Salipiger abyssi: one gene and its partner. The protein of the gene in region 1 binds, or shares a complex with, the protein of each later gene. Links are inferred from orthologs where the notes say so. Each region holds a gene or a part of one and is shown on either strand. Other genes may lie near its edges. The genes, in order: secY and secA.

Region 1 (7,917 bases):
CGACGAGGCCGCCCGTCCCGAAGAGACCCGGCGTTACGGGAAATTTGCAGAGAAACCGCGCGGTCGACGGAACGGAAGGACTCGTGAAGGCTAGACATGTGAACACCCCTCGAAGGCTGGTCACATCCGTGTTGGCCCCCACCAACAACGACAGAAGGACATTGCGATTTCGTTGAACACGACTACGCCGCAATGCCCCGGATCTGTCAAAATTAAACCGGATTTGACCGATTTTTTGCGGTCAATCCGGCTCATTCTTGAGGATTGTCAGGTATTTCTGAACTTTACCGCCACAATCCGCCGAATCTCCGGCGAATCGAGAGCGGTTTTCAGGTGCTTTCTCAGGCGCGTTTGAGAATCGCGGCTTGCCCCTTGCGGCGCGCGATGGTCTCGGCACGGCGGGCGCCGCGCGCGAAGGGAAGCGTCACCTCGGCGCTCTTGGCGGTTGCCACGACCGACTTGATAAAACGGCTTTGCTTTTTCATGGTCCTGCTCCTTGGTCTTTTTGGTCTTATTGGTTTGCCTGTCAGCGCAGGTGCCCCCTGCGTGCCTGACGCAACCATGCCGCCGAATTGAGGCGGGTTTTTGACCAATGGCGGACAATTTCAGGCAGCAGGCCCGTTTGTTTCCGAAATAGCTGCGCTCAGAGCCGGATGACCGAGATCAGCCGCCCGTAATCGGCCTCTTTCTCGTGGCAGGAGCGGCGATAGGAGAAAAACCGCTCCGGGTCGGAATAGGTGCAATGCCGCGTCCACTCCGCCTCGATCCCGGCCTCGCGCATCTTGTGCAGCCCGTAGCCCGGCAGATCGAAATGCAGCCGGTCCCCTGCCCCGCCGGCAAAGAACCGGGCATTGCCGGGATCCTCGCCCATGAAATCGTCGAAGAATTCGGGGCCCACCTCATAGGCGCGCTGGCTGATCGCCGGGCCGATCACCGCCTTGATGTTCTCGCGCACCGCGCCGAGCTTCACCATCGCCGAAATCGTCTCGTCCAGCACCCCGTCGATGGCGCCGCGCCAGCCCGCATGGGCGGCGCCGACCACCCCGGCCTGCGCATCGGCGAACAGCACCGGCTGGCAATCCGCCGTCAGCACCGAGAGCGCCACGCCGGGCGTCGCCGTGACCAGCCCGTCGGCCTCGGGCACCGGGCCGTCATGCGGGCCGTCGACCGTGACCACGCGGGCGGAATGGGTCTGATGCACATTGACCAGATGGCTGACCGGCACGTCCATCGCCTCGGCGACACGGGCGCGATTGATCGCGACGATCTCCGATTGATCGGACGAGCCGGCGCCGCAATTCAGCCCGGCGAAAACCCCCGAGGAGGCGCCGCCCTTGCGGGTAAAGAACCCGTGCCGCAGCGGCGAGAGGCTTTGGGAGGTGATGATTTCCAGCATCATGTCAGCAATCCGGGCGGTGGCGTCGCACCTTCGGGGAAGAATCCGAGTGTCTTGAACAACGAACCCATTTCAGCGGGATGCGTCAACCGGCGATGTGCCGCGACATGGGTCTCGAGCGCATCGCCCGAGAGCTTCGCCGCCAGCGCGCGGGCGCGGTCGGTGATGCCGAGGCGTTCGAGAAACAGCCCCTGCGGGGTAAGCTGCGTATGGGCGCAGGGGGCCGCGTCGGCCAGCGCGCCGAAATCCACATGCGCGGTCAGATCGGCCTCTCCCGGTGCTGCCAGCGGGTCGGCACGTTCATGCCGCCGCAGCGCCTGGAACGTGTCGCCAAGGCTGCGCTCGGCGCCGTAATCGACGATCATCGCCGCGCCGCCATGCGCGGCGATGCGGCGGCCCAGCTCTTCGGCGATTCCCTGTGCCGGGGCGCAGGTCTCGACCAGATCGCCCTCACTCGTATCCGCCAGCCGGTGCGCCAGCGCCGCCTGCGCCACCGGCTCGGTCAGCCCGAAGCTCAGCGCGCCGTCGCGCAGCCCCACCACGCGCTCGGCCCAGGCATCGCCCGCGCGCAGGAACTGCCGGATCGGCAACGCGTCGAAGAACTCGTTGGCGAGCAGGAAGAGCGGCGCCTCGGGCAGATCGGCAACGCTCTCGTGCCAGACCGGCATCAGCGGCCCGAGCCGCCGCCGCTGTTCGTCGCGCAGCCGTGGCGAGGTCTCGACCAGATGCAGCCGCGCCGCCTCCAGCATGCCGGGCACCCCGCGCATGGCGCGGGTGGCGTCGGCCATCAGCGTGCCCCGGCCCGGCCCCAGCTCGGCCAGCACAAAGGGGTCGGGCCGGCCCTGATCCATCCAGCATTGCGCAAGGCAGAGCCCCAGCAGCTCGCCGAACATCTGGCTGACCTCGGGCGCGGTGATGAAATCGCCCGCCGCGCCGAGCGGATCGCGGGTCGGGTAATAGCCGTGCTGCGGATGCATGAGGCAGAGCGACATGTATTCCGCGATGCTCATCGGCCCCTCGGCGGCGATGCGCTTGTGCAGGACCTCCTCCAGCGGGGTCATGCCCGGCGCCCCGCGCGGATCGCCAGCCACAGGCCGATGGCGATCATCGGCAGCGACAGGATCTGCCCCATGGTGAGCCCGTAGCCGTTCACATGCCAGGCCAGCCCCAGCGGGTTGCCCGGCGAGACGAATTGCGCATCGGGCTGGCGCACCAGCTCGACCAGCACCCGGGCGATGCCATAGCCGGCAAAGAAGATGCCGGCGATCCTGCCCGGACGCTTCAGCGTACCACGGAAGAAGGCCAGCCAGATCAGCAGCCCGCCCAGCAGCAGCCCCTCGAGCCCCGCCTCGTAAAGCTGCGAGGGGTGGCGGGCGCATTCCGCGACCAGCGCCTGACCACACTCCTGCGCCGCCGCGCCGGGAAAGATCACCCCCCAGGGCAGATCGGTGGGCCGGCCCCAGAGCTCGGCATTGACGAAATTGGCGATCCGCCCCAGCAGCAGACCGGGCGGCACCGCGAGCGCCATCATGTCGGCGGTGGGCATCAGCGGAATGCGATTCCTGAGGCAGAAGCCCAGCACCGCGAGGATCACGCCCAAGAGCCCGCCATGGAAGGACATGCCGCCATGCCAGACCATCAGGATCTCGGCCGGGTGGGCGAGGTAATAGGCCGGCTGGTAGAACAGCACGAAACCGAGCCGCCCGCCGAGGATGATGCCGAGAATCACCCAGGTCATGAGCTGCTCGACCTGCGCCGCGCTCATCGGCGGGGTGTCGTTGCGCCAGAGCGCGCTGCGCTTCACCGCCGCCGCCGCCAGCTGCCAGCCGATCAGGATGCCGGCGATATAGGCCAGCGCGTACCAGCGCAGGGCAAATTCGAAGCCTCCGATTGAGATCGAGAACAGCTCGGAGGAGAGCGGCGGAAAGGGAATGGCGGCTTTCATGGGCGCATCAGTGCCGTGGCTTTCGCGGGGAAGTCAACCTTGAGGCCGGAGCAGTTGCGGCCCATATAGGAAGGGAGTTCAGGATCAGGAGTCTCCCATGCAGACGCGCAACAAGGTATTCGACGACATCTCGCAGCTGATGACCAACGCGATGGGCGTGGCTCAGGGTGCCAAGGACGAGGCGGAGACGGCGATGAAGTCGATGATCGACCGCTGGCTGGCCGATCGCGATTTCGTCACCCGCGAAGAGTTCGACGCGGTGCGCGCCATGGCGCAGAAGGCCCGCGAGGAAAACGAGGCGCTGAAAGCGCGGCTCGACGCGCTGGAGAAGGGCGCGGAGTAAACGGGCATAAGGGCTCCGGGGGCGGTGGGCAAATTGCCCACCCTACGTCCGAGCGACGCCCTGGCGCGGAATCAAGGCGCGCAGCGCCGCCGCGCCATCGCCGGCCCGCCCCCCGGGCTGGCGATTTGGTGACATTGACACCGCGTGTCGAGGTCTTTCGGACTTGGCCGGGATAAATCGAGAGGTTCGGCCCTCCGGATCGCCATCCCGCGGGCCGGCGATGGCGCGGCTACTCCAAACGTTGCGACCAGAGTGGGCACTCTGCCCACCGCTCCTCCTCACCCCACACCGCCCTTGCGTGACAGGCCCCTCAGCGCTATACGCCCCCGGTGGCTTTGCGCCACCGATTCAAAACACCAAGAAACGCCGTGTTTGGCCCAGTCGCTTCGGGGGCCATATCCGGCAATGGAGAAGCGACATGAAACTCAACGAACTTCGCGACAACGCGGGCGCAACCCGCTCGAAGAAACGCATCGGCCGTGGCCCGGGCTCGGGCAAGGGCAAGATGGGTGGCCGTGGTATCAAAGGTCAGAAATCCCGCTCGGGTGTGGCCATCAACGGCTACGAAGGCGGCCAGATGCCGCTCTACCAGCGTCTGCCCAAGCGCGGCTTCACCAAGCCGAACCGCAAGAGCTACGCTGTGGTCAACCTCGGCCTGATCCAGAAATTCGTCGATGCGGGCAAGCTCGACGCCGGCAGCATCACCGAAGAGACCCTGATCTCCTCGGGTCTCGTGCGCCGCAAGCTCGACGGCATCCGCGTGCTGGCCAAGGGCGAAGTGACCTCGGCCCTGACCATCGAAACCACCGGCGCGTCGAAATCGGCGGTCGAGGCGGTCGAGAAAGCCGGCGGCGCTCTGAAAGTCACGGCAGCGGCAGCCGCCGAATAAGCGGGTTGTGAGCGGCAAGCGTGCCGCTTACATAAGGCCCCACGTTTTCCACGAACGCCGCCGGAGCCGGAAAGCGCTTCCGGCGGCGTTTTCGCCTCAGAGAGGACCCGCATGGCATCCGCTGTGGAACAAATGGCCGCCAACACCAGCTGGGCGGCACTGGGCAAGGCTACCGACCTTCGCAACCGCATTCTCTTTACCCTCGGCCTGCTGATCGTCTACCGGCTGGGAACCTATATTCCCGTCCCCGGCATCGACGGCGCCGCGCTGCGTCAGTTCATGGAACAGGCCGGGCAAGGCATCGGCGGCATGGTCTCGATGTTCACCGGCGGCGCGCTGGGACGGATGGGGATCTTTGCCCTCGGCATCATGCCCTATATCTCCGCCTCGATCATCGTGCAGCTCCTGACGGCCATGGTGCCGTCGCTGGAGCAGCTCAAGAAAGAGGGCGAGCAGGGCCGCAAGAAGATCAACCAGTACACCCGCTACGGCACGGTGGCGCTGGCGCTGTTCCAGGCCTATGGCCTCGCGGTGAGCCTTGAGGCGGGCGATCTTGCCCACGATCCGGGCTGGTATTTCCGCGCCGCCGTGGTGATCACCCTCGTCGGCGGCACCATGTTCCTGATGTGGCTGGGCGAGCAGATCACCGCCCGCGGCATCGGCAACGGCATCTCGCTGATCATCTTTGTCGGCATCGTCGCCGAGATCCCGGCAGCGCTGGCGCAGTTCTTTGCCTCGGGCCGCTCCGGCGCCATCAGCCCGGCGGTGATCCTCGGGGCGATCCTCATGGTGATCGCGGTGATCATGTTCGTGGTCTTCATGGAGCGCGCCCTGCGCAAGATCACCATCCAGTATCCGCGCCGCCAGGTCGGCATGAAGATGACCGAGGCGCAGCAGTCGCACCTGCCGGTCAAGGTGAACCCGGCGGGCGTGATCCCGGCGATCTTCGCCTCCTCGCTGCTGCTGCTGCCCACCACCATCGCGACCTTCAGCCAGGCCGGCTCCACCGGTCCGATCATGTCGACGGTGCTGGCCTATTTCGGGCCTGGGCAGCCGCTCTACCTGCTGTTCTTCGCCTCGATGATCGTGTTCTTCGCCTATTTCTACACGTTCAACGTGTCGTTCAAACCCGATGACGTGGCGGACAACCTGAAGAACCAGAACGGCTTTATCCCCGGCATCCGTCCGGGCAAAAAAACCGCCGATCATCTGGAATACGTGGTCAACCGGGTGCTGGTGCTGGGCTCGGCCTATCTCGCGGCGGTCTGTCTGCTGCCCGAGATCCTGCGCTCGCAATACGCGATCCCGTTCTATTTCGGCGGGACATCGGTGCTGATTGTGGTATCGGTCACCATGGACACCATCCAGCAGGTCCAGAGCCATCTGCTGGCACACCAATACGAAGGTCTTATTCAGAAGTCGCAGCTCCGCGGCAAGAGTAAGACGCGCAAGCGGAGGGGGCCTGCACGGCGATGAACATTATACTTCTTGGACCGCCCGGCGCGGGCAAAGGCACACAGGCACGCATTCTCGTCGACGAGCGGGGGATGACCCAGCTCTCCACCGGCGACATGCTGCGTGAGGCCAAGGACAGCGGCACCGAGATGGGCAAGAAGGTCGCAGAGGTCATGGCCCGCGGCGAGCTCGTCACCGACGAGATCGTCATCGGCCTGATCCGCGAAAAGCTCGAAGCCGGCGGCTCCGGCTTCATCTTCGACGGCTTCCCGCGCACGCTGAAACAGGCCGACGCGCTGGCGGATCTGCTCGACGAGATGGGCCAGACGCTCGACAAGGTGGTCGAGCTGCGGGTCAATGACGAGGCGCTGGTGGAGCGCATCACCGCGCGCTCGACCTGCGGCAATTGCGGTGAGGTCTATAACGACATCACCAAGCCGATCCCGGCGGATGGCAAATGCTCCAACTGCGGCGGCACCGAGTTCAAGCGCCGGGCCGACGACAATGCCGACAGCCTCAAGAAGCGTCTGATGGAATATTACAAGCAGACCTCGCCGCTGATCGGCTATTACTACGCCAAGGGCCAGCATTGCCGTGTCGACGGGCTGGGCGAGATCGGCGACGTCAAGGCGGCAATTGCCGGCAAGCTCGACGGCTGAGAAACCCCGGATTTGATTTCTTCGAAAGGCAATCGTCTTATGACGGTTGCCTTTTTTATTTGCAGAATGTCAGATTATAAAATCGCGTGTTTTTATGAGTTCTGGAGTGCAAAAGATGTTGGGTTCGAAATTCAAATGCGAGTTTTCCGTCGGAGAGGCGATTGGCCAACTGGTCATCTGGATCCTCTTGTCCATTGTCACCCTGGGCCTCGCCCTGTTCGTACTCCCCTATTACTTTGTAAGGGCGCCGCTGAACCGCACCTACCTGCTCGACCGTGACGGCGCAAAGATCGGTCGCGTTTCGGTCGACGTGGACTTCATGGATATTCTTGGCCACGCTCTGGTGTGGCTGCTTTTGTCCATCATCACGTTCGGTCTTGCCTATCTCATCTACTGGCCCGCCGTGATCAAGCGCCTGCTCAATGCGGCGACCATCACCGAGATCTGATCCGGTCCTGCGCGGCCTCATCCCCGTCCGGCGGAGGCCACCTGCCCGATCCGGTTGAAGGCGAGCAGCACCCCGCCCTCCCCTTCCGCGAACTGCGTCGCGAGAAAGGCGCTGTCTTCGGGCGACAGGCTGGCATAGCCCATCGACCAGCCCAGAAAGCCGCGCTCGGCAACGGTGCGGCGCATGCGCAGCACCACATCGAAATGGCGCAGATCCTGCGCGATCCGCAGGAACAGGCGTTCGACGATCTCTCGCGGCCCTTCGAGCACCTGACAGAATCCGTCCTCGTCGCGCAGCAGATACCCCGTCACCCCCTCCCGGGCGTTGTGGGTCATCGCTTCCCGCAGGACGTCGATATCCGAGGTATGCCCGCGCGGATGGCGCGAAGCGCTTGTATATAGAAGCTGAGTGATCATATTGGCCTTACGACGCGCGCGGCGTCCGGGTCGTGTGTCGGTCTGGATACTTGCTGTTCATGAGGGACCAAACGCCAGGGCATTGCAAGCGGTTCCCATAAAGCCCTTGACCCGCGTTCCGAATCCTCATACCCACCCGCATCTCTAACCGAGAATCAGACATGCGGAGCGGGTCGCTCCCCCTCCGCAGACCACCTCATCAGCGGACAGCCCGAAGGCGGAACGGCTTTCGGGCTCATGTTGTGAAAAAAGGTTCTGGCGCTACGGAACCGCAACGAAAGGAACAGAGACTTGGCACGTATTGCCGGCGTCAACATCCCGACCAACAAACGGGTGCCCATCGCCCTCACCTACATCACCGGTATC
Region 2 (9,281 bases), 970 kb from region 1 along the record:
GCACGGCAATGCGACCGTCGGGCAGGGTCTTTTCGACCAGGCCCTGAACCGAGACGCAGCTGCCGAGAATGATCGTACGCAGCATTTCAATGTTCCCCGTGTTGAGTGTTACAAAACTATGAATAAGGGGGAATCGTTAACGGAACCAGAATAAATTCTGTCAAGTGCGCCTATAATCTATGCAAACAGGCCATTTTCCCGAATTTTCTTATGCTGCAATGCAGAAAATTCTGGACAATTCTAAAGGCTCACAGCCAGTCGCGCAGGATCGCGATGAGGGGAATATCCGCCGGCGGCATGGGGTAATCGCGCAGCTCGCGCGCGCGGACCCATTTCAGCGCCTGGCCCTCCTTCGATTGCGGCGTGCCCTGCCATTTGCGGCAGGCATAGAGCGGCATCAGAAGGTGAAATGTCTCATAGCTGTGCGAGGCGAAGGTCAGCGGCGCGAGGCAGCTTTCCCAGGTGTCGATGCCCAGCTCTTCCTGAAGCTCGCGGATTAGCGCGTGCTCGGGGGATTCTCCCGGCTCGACCTTGCCGCCGGGAAATTCCCAGAGCCCGGCCATGCTCTTGCCCTCGGGTCGCTGCGCGAGGAGCACGCGGCCATCGGGGTCGATCAGGGCGACGGCGGAGACGAGGACGATCTTGGACATGGTGAGGCTCTGGCGGAAAGGGCGAAGGCGAGGGGCAGGCCCCTCGCCGGGGTGAGTATTTAGAGAAAGATGAAGGAGCGGGTCAGGAGCGGTAATCGGCGTTGATGCTGATGTAACCGTGGGTGAGGTCGCAGGTCCAGACGGTGGCTTTGCCCTCGCCCAGGCCGATATCGACCCCGATGGTGATCTCGGGCTCTTTCATCAGCGCGGCGCCGTCCTCTTCGCGGTAGGAGGGCGCGACCCAGCCGTTTTCCGCCACCAGCACATCGCCGAAGCGGATGGTTAACGTGTCGCGGTCGGCGGCGGCGCCGGATTTGCCCACCGCCATGACGATGCGGCCCCAGTTGGGATCCTCGCCGGCGACGGCGGTCTTGACCAGCGGCGAGTTGGCAATGGCCAGCGCATGGGTGCGGGCATCGGCATCGGAGGCGGCGCCGGTCACGTTGACGGTGACGAATTTCGTGGCGCCCTCGCCGTCCTTCACCACCTGATGGGCGAGATCGAGGAAGACACCTTCGAGCGCCTCGGCGAAGGCCGTGTCTTCGGCGGTAACGTCGACACCAGAGGCGCCGGTGGCGCCCATCAGCAGGGTGTCGGAGGTCGAGGTGTCGCTGTCGACGGTGATGCAGTTGAAGGTGCGGGCGTTGATGCCGCTCACCAGCGCCTGAAGATCGGTGCGGGAGATCCTTGCATCGGTGAAGAGATAGACCAGCATCGTCGCCATGTCCGGCGCGATCATGCCCGAGCCCTTGGCAAAGCCCGCGATCTTCAGCGCGCCGCCGGGCAGCGAAACGGTGGCGCAGGCGCCTTTGGGGAAGGTGTCGGTGGTCATGATGGCGCGGGCGGCTTCGGCGCCCTTGCCCGGGTCGAGCGCGGCGACCAGCTCGCCCACCTTTGACGTGATGCGGTCATGCGGCAGGCGCTCGCCGATCACCCCGGTGGAGCTGGTGAAGACGCGGGTTTCCGGCAGGCCGGTGGCGCCGGCCACCGCCGCGCAGATCGCCGCGACCGAGCCGTCGCCTGCCTTGCCGGTGAAGGCGTTGGAATTGCCCGAATTGACGATGATCGCGGCGCCGGCCTCGCTGTCGGCGCCGATCTTGGCCTGACAGTCGAGCACATTGGCCGAGCGCGTGGCGGAGCGCGTGAAGACCCCGGCCATGGTGCTGCCGGGGTCGAGCAGGGCCAGCATCACATCCGTGCGCCCCGCATAGCGCACCCCCGCCGCGGCGGAGGCGAAACGCACGCCCCCGATAACCGGAAGCTCCGGAAAACCCTCGGGCGCGAGGGGCGAAACGGATGTGATCTTGGCCACTTAGTCCTCCAGAAGCTGCGTGTTGGACAGCACCGAGACATCGGCCTCGGATTTGTCCATGCGGGTCACGTCGGCCGCTGCGAGCTTTTCGTCGATATAGCTCTGCACGGCTTCCTGTTGCAGCTTCAGTTCGATCTCTTCGCGCACGCTGTCAAGAGCCGGCGCTTCCTTGTCGCGGGTCTCGTTGAGCTTGATGACGTGCCAGCCGAACTGGGTTTCCACCGGGGCGGAAATCGCGCCGGGCTCCATCTCTTTCACGGCCTCTTCGAAGGGCGCCACCATCATCCCGGCACCGAACCAGCCGAGCTCGCCGCCATTGGGGCCGGAGGGGCCGGTGGATTTCTCCTTGGCCAGTTCGGCGAAATCGGCACCGCCTTCCAGCTCTTCGACCAGCGCCTTGGCCTCGTCCTCTGTTTCCACGAGAATGTGAGAGGCGTTGAACTCGGTGCCGAGATCGGAGCCGGCATAGTCCGCGTCATAGGCGGCCTGCACCGCCTCGTCGGTCAGCGCGGCCTGGGCGACGGTCTTGATCACCTCGGCGGCCATCAGCGCGCGGCGCTCGTTTTCCAGCGACAGGGTGACCAGCTTGGTTTCCTCGGCCTGCTCGTCCTGCGCCAGAACCGCCTGCTGCACCAGCTGATCGAGGATCCCGTCCCACAGCACCTCATCGCCGAGCTGCTGATACTGGTCCGGCAGGGTGGAGCGGATCACCAGCATGTTGCCCAGCGTGATCTCCTGGCCGTTGACCGTGGCCACGACGGAGTCGAGGCCCATTTCCTCCTGCGCCTGAGCGGGCAGCGCCAGCGCAATCGCAAAAGCCGCCGCGGTCAGTTTCGTGAGGGTTTTCGGCATCTGTCAGGTCCTTTCGCGGTCCTTGGGTTGGCCGCCCGGGGCAGGCGGCGTTGACACTCTGTGACCCTAGCCTTACATGGCCAAAAGGCTCTGCAAGGCCGGTCGTTCCCCTGTGTCATATGGGCTGTGTTCGAGGCGGGCAAGCGGATGCCAGCAAAAGAACACGCATTTGTCAGACAGGAACGGGCAGCTATGCTGGGGATCGGAACTATCGCGCGGAAGGTGTTCGGAACGCCGAACGACCGCAAGATCAAGGCGACGCGCCCGCTGGTCGAAAAGATCAACGCACTGGAGCCCGAGTTCGAAAAGCTCGACGATGCCGGGCTGATCGCCAAGACCGAGGAATTCAAGACGCGCATTGCCGAGGGCGAGAGCCTCGACAAGCTGCTGCCCGAGGCCTTTGCCAATTGCCGCGAGGGCGCCAAGCGGGCGCTGGGGCTGCGCGCCTTCGACACGCAGCTGATGGGCGGGATCTTTCTGCACCAGGGCAATATCTCGGAAATGAAGACCGGCGAGGGCAAGACCCTCGTCGCGACCTTTCCGGCCTATCTCAACGCGCTGACCGGCAAGGGCGTGCATATCGTCACCGTCAACGACTACCTCGCCCGCCGCGACGCGGAGTGGATGAGCAAGGTCTACGGTGCGCTGGGTCTGACGACCGGCGTCGTCTATCCGCAGCAGGACGAGGGCGAGAAGAAACAGGCCTATGCCGCCGATGTCACCTATGCCACGAATAACGAGCTGGGCTTCGACTATCTGCGCGACAATATGAAATCCGAGCTGACCCAGATGATGCAGCGCGGGCATTACTTCGCCATCGTCGACGAGGTGGACAGCATCCTGATCGACGAGGCGCGTACGCCGCTGATCATCTCGGGGCCGAGCCAGGACCGCTCGGATCTTTATCTCTCCATCGACAAGCTGATCCCCGAACTCGACGACGACGCCTTTACCATCGACGAAAAGACCCGCAACGTCACCTTCACCGACGAGGGCAACGAGGCGCTGGAGCAGGTTCTGCATCAGCGCGGCATTCTGGCCGAGGGTCAGTCGCTCTACGATCCCGAAAGCACCACGGTGGTGCATCACGTCAACCAGGGTCTGCGGGCGCACAAGCTCTATACCCGCGACAAGGATTACATCGTCCGCGACGGGCAGGTGGTGCTGATCGACGAATTCACCGGCCGGATGATGGCGGGCCGCCGCCTGTCGGACGGTCTGCATCAGGCCATCGAGGCCAAGGAGGGCTGCCAGATCCAGCCCGAGAACGTGACGCTGGCGCAGGTCACCTTCCAGAACTATTTCCGGCTTTATGAAAAACTGTCGGGCATGACCGGCACGGCGGTCACCGAGGCCGAGGAATTCATGGAGATCTACGGGCTGGGCGTGGTCGAGGTGCCGACCAACCGGCCCATCGCGCGGATCGACGACGACGACAAGGTCTACCGCACCGCGCAGGAGAAATACGCCGCCATCGTCGACGAGATCCAGGAAGCGCATGAGAAGGGCCAGCCGGTTCTCGTGGGCACCACCTCGATCGAGAAATCCGAGATGCTGTCGCAGCTGCTGACCCGGGCGGGGCTCAAGCACAACGTGCTGAACGCGCGCCAGCACGAGCAGGAGGCGCAGATCGTCGCCGATGCCGGCAAGCTGGGCGCGGTGACCATCGCCACCAACATGGCGGGCCGGGGCACCGACATCAAACTCGGCGGCAATGTGGATTTCCAGGTGATGGAGGCCATCGCCGCGGATCCGGAGGGCGACCCCGAGGAGATCCGGAAACGGATCGAGGAGGCGCATGCCGCCGACGAAGAGAAGGTGAAAGAGGCCGGCGGGCTCTTCGTGCTGGCCACCGAGCGCCATGAAAGCCGCCGCATCGACAACCAGCTTCGCGGTCGCTCCGGTCGTCAGGGCGATCCGGGGCGCAGCTCCTTCTATCTCTCGCTCGAAGACGACCTGATGCGCATCTTCGGCTCGGAACGGCTCGACAAGATGCTGTCCCGGCTGGGTATGAAAGAGGGCGAGGCCATCGTTCACCCCTGGGTGAACAAGTCGCTGGAACGCGCCCAGGCCAAGGTCGAGGGGCGCAACTTCGACATCCGCAAGCAGCTGCTGAAATTCGACGACGTGATGAACGACCAGCGCAAGGTGATCTTTGCGCAGCGTCTGGAGATCATGGAAACGGCGGACCTTTCGGAGATCGTGCAGGACATGCGCCACGAGGTGATCGACGAGCTGGTCGATATCTATGTGCCGCCGAAGACCTATGCCGATCAGTGGGACACGCAGGGGCTCTATGCCGCGGCGCTCGAAAAGCTCAGCCTCGATCTGCCGGTGATCAAATGGGGCGAGGAAGAGGGCGTCGACGCCGAGGTGATCCGCGAGCGCATGGAAGAGGCCTCCGACAATTTCATGGCGGAAAAGGCCGAGGCTTTCGGCGCCGACACCATGCGCCAGATCGAAAAGCAGGTGCTGCTCCAGACCATCGACACCAAATGGCGCGAGCATCTGCTGACGCTGGAACATCTGCGCTCGGTCGTGGGGTTCCGTGGCTACGCGCAGCGCGATCCGCTGAACGAATACAAGACCGAGGCCTTCCAGCTCTTCGAATCCATGCTCGAATCGCTGCGTGAGACGGTGACGGAACAGCTCTCGCGCATCCGCCCGATGACCGAGGAAGAGCAGCAGGCGATGATGCAGCAGCTCGCCCAGCAGCGCGCGCAGTTGCGCGAGCAGGCCGAGGCTGGCGCTGCGGCGCATCCGGCGGCTCCGGGCGAGCCCGACGCGCCGGCGCCCGCAGCGGGACCGGCGGCGGCGGCGGCGGAAACCGCCGCGGCTGCGGTGGAGGGGTTCGACGAGAACAATCCCGATACCTGGGGCAATCCTGGCCGGAACGATCTCTGCCCCTGCGGCTCGGGAAAGAAATTCAAGCATTGCCATGGTCGTCTCGCCTAAGACAGGCTTGTCATCGCGAGCTTGGGAGACGGGGCGCTGCGGCGCCCCGTTTCGCGTCAGAATGACTCCCCGCTTATGCCGCAACAGCGCCTCTTTTTGGGCTCAGATTGTTTCCAGTTTGGAAGAGTGAGCAGATAGCGGAGGCCGGTATGGCACGCCTCAAGACATATTTCCTGGCCGCGGCGACGGTCTTTACCGCCCTGGCGATCGGCTATGTGATGCAGCATGGCAGCACGCCGGATCAGGCCGGGCTGGACCGGTCCGAAGAGATCGTGGTGCGCGATATCACCGACACCTCCTCGGCGGCGATGCCGCGTCTGCCCTCGGACGATGTGGCGGCGAAGCTGCCCGACGCCGGCATTCAGCGGGTCGCGGCGGAGCGCATGACGGCGCCTGCCGAGCCGCTGCCGCAGGAGCGCGCCACCGCCGGTTTCGACTGCGATATCTCGCTGAGCGCGGCGGCCAATGCCGGCGCCATGGTCGACCTCAAGCTGTCGGCGCCCTGCTACGCCTCCGAACGCGTGACGATCCATCACCACGGGCTGATGTTCACCGAGATCACCCGACCCGATGGCACCCTGCGGGTCAGTGTTCCGGCGCTCTCCACCCGGGCGCTCTTCATCGCCTCCTTTGATGGCGGCGACGGCGCGACCGCCAGCGCCGAGGTGCCGGCGCTGCCGTTCTACGACCGCGTCGTGCTGCAATGGAAGGGCGATACCGGGCTGCAACTGCATGCCCGCGAATTCGGCGCCTCCTATTTCACCGAAGGTCATGTCTGGGCCGCCTCTGCCGGCGATCTGTCGCGGACCGCAAAGGGCGAGGGCGGGTTCCTGACGCGGCTCGGCAATGCCGATGCCACCGCGCCGCTGATCGCGGAGATCTACAGCTTTCCCGTGGGCACCAGCAAGCTGAGCGGGCAGATTGCGCTGACCGTCGAGGCCGAGGTGACCGAGGCCAATTGCGGCGCGCAGGTCGAGGCGCAGACGCTGGAGCGCCATGGCGACACGCCGCTGCGGGTCCGCGATCTGACGCTGGACGTGCCGACCTGCGACAGCACGGGCGATTTTCTGGTGTTGAAAAACCTCATCGAAGACCTGAAGATCGCCGGCAACTGACAGGGGCAACCGGGATCATTCTTTCATGAGGGCGTTTCGTGCGGCGGTCTTCGCCGCACTTTTCTTTGTCGCGGGGCCGCTCTGGGCGCAGGACATCACCCTGCGCTCGCGCGATGGCGGCATCGAGCTCACCGGCACGCTGCTGGGCTTCGACGGCGAGTTCTACCGCATGCAGAGCCGTTTCGGCGAGCTGACGGTGGACAGCTCCGGCGTGCTCTGCGAGGGGCCGGGCTGCCCGTCGCTGACCGATTTCGTCGCCGAGATGCGGGTCTCGGGCTCCGCCACAATCGGCGAGGTGCTGATGCCCGCGCTGCTCGAGGGCTTTGCGCTGCGCAACGGGCTGAGCGCCGCGCGCGAGCCGATGGAGGCACGGCGGTTTCGCTACATCCTCACCGACCCGGATGAGGACCGCGTCGTCGGCCGCTTCGATTTCCATGTGACCAGCACCGATGAGGGCTTTGCCGATCTGCTGGCGGACGAGGCCGATATCGTCATGGCCCTGCGCGAGATACGGCCCGCCGAGCTGCGCCTTGCCAGCGACGCGGGGCTGGGCGACCTGGCGCATCCCAACCGCAGCCGCGTGCTGGCGCTCGACGCGATGATCCCGGTGGTGGCGGCGAACAACCCGGTCGATGCGATCTCGCTCTCGGATCTGGCGCGGGTGCTGTCGGGCCGGCTGCGCAACTGGCGCGAGCTGGGCGGGCCGGACGCGCCGGTGGTGCTGCATCTGCGCAATGCCTCTTCGGGCCTGTCGCAGGGGATCGAGGACCGGTTGTTGCAGCCGTCCGAGCTGGAATTGCATGGCGAGATCGCGCGCCATGACAGCAATACCGCGCTGTCGCGCGCGGTGGGGCGCGATCCGTTCGGCATCGGGCTGGCGAGCTATTCCGAGATCGGCAATACCAAGCCGCTCTATCTCACCGGAAGCTGCGGCTTTCACCTGCGCGGGCGCCGGGCGGCGATCAAGACCGAGGATTATCCGCTGACCGCGCCGATGTTTCTCTACCTTCCGGCGCGGCGGCTGCCGGCGCTGGCGCGGGAGTTTTTGGCCTATACCAGAAGCTCGCCGGCGCAGATCGTGATCCGCCGCGCCGGTTTCGTCGATCAGGCGCCGGAGGAGATCCCCCTGAACCAGCAGGGCGACCGGCTGGCCAATGCCGTTGCGGTGGCAGAGGGCGAGGAGGGGCTCGCCGGATTGCAGCGCATGGTGCGGGTGATGGCGCCAATGCGGCGGCTGACCACCTCGTTCCGGTTCGAACCGGGCTCGGCGCGGCTCGATGCGCAATCGCGTTCGAATGTGCAACAGCTGGCGCGCTCGCTGGAGGCGGGGGAGTATGACGGGCGGCGGCTGGTCTTTGTGGGCTTTTCCGACGGGCAGGGGCCGGCACGGGGCAATCTGGAGATCGCCCGGGAGCGCGCCGATGCGGTGCGCGGGGCGGTGATGCAGACAGCGGAGGCGGCCGATCTGGATCGTATCGACCTGGTGACGGAGGCGTTTGGCGAGGCGATGCCGATGGCCTGTGACGATACCGTTTGGGGGCGGCAGGTGAACCGGCGCGTCGAGGTCTGGCTGCGCTGAGCCGAAGAGGCCCGCAAGGGCTGAGGAGGCGTCTCGTCAAGCCCTTGCGGGCGTTCCTCGACCCCTCTAGAGCAAGCCCTCGCTGCGAAAGCTGAGTTCGCGTGAGCGACCGATCACGAGATGATCGTGCAGCGTGATGCCCAGCGCATCGGCGGCGAGCTGGATCTGCATCGTCATGTCGATATCAGACTGGCTGGGCGTAGGATCTCCCGACGGGTGGTTGTGCACCAGAATGAGCGCGCTGGCATTCAGCTCCAGCGCCCGTTTGACCACCTCGCGGGGATAGACCGGCACATGATCCACCGTGCCGCGCGCCTGCGGCTCGTCGGCGATCAGCACGTTCTTGCGGTCGAGAAACAGGATGCGGAACTGCTCGGTATCGCGATGCGCCATGGCGGTCTGACAATAATCGAGCAGCGCCTCCCAGGAGCTGACCACCTGCTTTTGCAGTACCCTTGAGCGCGCCAGCCGATGCGCCGCCGCTTCGACGATCTTCAGCTCTGTCACCACCGCATCGCCGATGCCCGGGATCTCCTGCAACCGCGCTGGCGGGGCGGAGAGCACGCCGCTGAAATCGCCGAAGGCCTCGAGCAGTGCGCGGGCGAGCGGTTTCACGTCGCGGCGGGGAATGGCGCGGAACAGGACCAGTTCCAGCATCTCATAATCCGGCAGCGCATCGGCCCCGCCCGCAAGAAAACGCTCGCGCAGCCGCGCCCGGTGATCGCGCAGATAGGAGGGCAGGGGGCGGGCCCCCTCCACCGCGAAGGCGGGCGCCTCGTCATGGGCGAAAAGGCTGGCCTGGGAATCGGAAAACTGGC

The links.
Region 2: the proteins of secY (region 1) and secA are in contact, whole or in part, in a crystal structure (PDB 3DIN), measured with the Thermotoga maritima proteins. The link is inferred for Salipiger abyssi from one-to-one orthologs. Residues at the interface, in WP_004081795.1 of Thermotoga maritima: Glu108, Gly109, Glu110, Glu111, Ala236, Glu237, Arg238, Arg239, Ile240, Thr241, Ile242, Gln243, Tyr244, Ala245, Arg246, Arg247, Val248, Thr249, Gly250, Arg251, Arg252, Val253, Tyr254, Gly256, Ala257, Ser258, Thr259, Tyr260, Leu261, Pro262; in WP_004082002.1 of Thermotoga maritima: Glu261, Ala262, Arg263, Lys300, Ala301, Arg302, Thr303, Ile304, Ile305, Leu323, Tyr324, Asp325, Pro326, Val329, Ser330, Tyr333, Ile336, Lys340, Phe345, Val349, Glu363, Phe364, Tyr374, Ser375, Gly376, Gly377, Glu393, Ile395, Thr482, Ser483.

Annotation. Positions count from the first base shown.
Region 1 is NZ_CP015093.1:831,719-839,635, forward strand. Bases 3,872-6,866 are described here. They hold secY (preprotein translocase subunit SecY), read left to right. Parts: upstream 3,872-4,684; coding sequence 4,685-6,049; downstream 6,050-6,866. Other genes in these bases: rplO (50S ribosomal protein L15), read left to right, coding at 4,103-4,573; Ga0080574_RS07625 (adenylate kinase), read left to right, coding at 6,046-6,687; Ga0080574_RS07630 (DUF6693 family protein), read left to right, coding at 6,803-6,866. In the rest of the region: Ga0080574_RS26195 (hypothetical protein), read right to left, coding at 342-485; peptidoglycan editing factor PgeF, read right to left, coding at 644-1,399; Ga0080574_RS07600 (class I SAM-dependent methyltransferase), read right to left, coding at 1,396-2,457; lgt (prolipoprotein diacylglyceryl transferase), read right to left, coding at 2,454-3,341; Ga0080574_RS07610 (accessory factor UbiK family protein), read left to right, coding at 3,439-3,684; more of Ga0080574_RS07630, read left to right, coding at 6,867-7,135; Ga0080574_RS07635 (BLUF domain-containing protein), read right to left, coding at 7,153-7,551; rpsM (30S ribosomal protein S13), read left to right, coding at 7,843-7,917. UniProt on the Escherichia coli protein: The central subunit of the protein translocation channel SecYEG. Consists of two halves formed by TMs 1-5 and 6-10.
Region 2 is NZ_CP015093.1:1,804,049-1,813,329, forward strand. Bases 2,629-5,969 are described here. They hold secA (preprotein translocase subunit SecA), read left to right. Parts: upstream 2,629-3,006; coding sequence 3,007-5,769; downstream 5,770-5,969. Other genes in these bases: Ga0080574_RS12265 (peptidylprolyl isomerase), read right to left, coding at 2,629-2,814; Ga0080574_RS12275 (translocase), read left to right, coding at 5,919-5,969. Outside these bases: Ga0080574_RS26725 (hypothetical protein), read right to left, coding at 1-85; 8-oxo-dGTP diphosphatase MutT, read right to left, coding at 249-650; bifunctional glutamate N-acetyltransferase/amino-acid acetyltransferase ArgJ, read right to left, coding at 733-1,962; more of Ga0080574_RS12265, read right to left, coding at 1,963-2,628; more of Ga0080574_RS12275, read left to right, coding at 5,970-6,884; Ga0080574_RS12280 (substrate-binding domain-containing protein), read left to right, coding at 6,910-8,463; RadC family protein, read right to left, coding at 8,530-9,281. UniProt on the Escherichia coli protein: Required for protein export, interacts with the SecYEG preprotein conducting channel.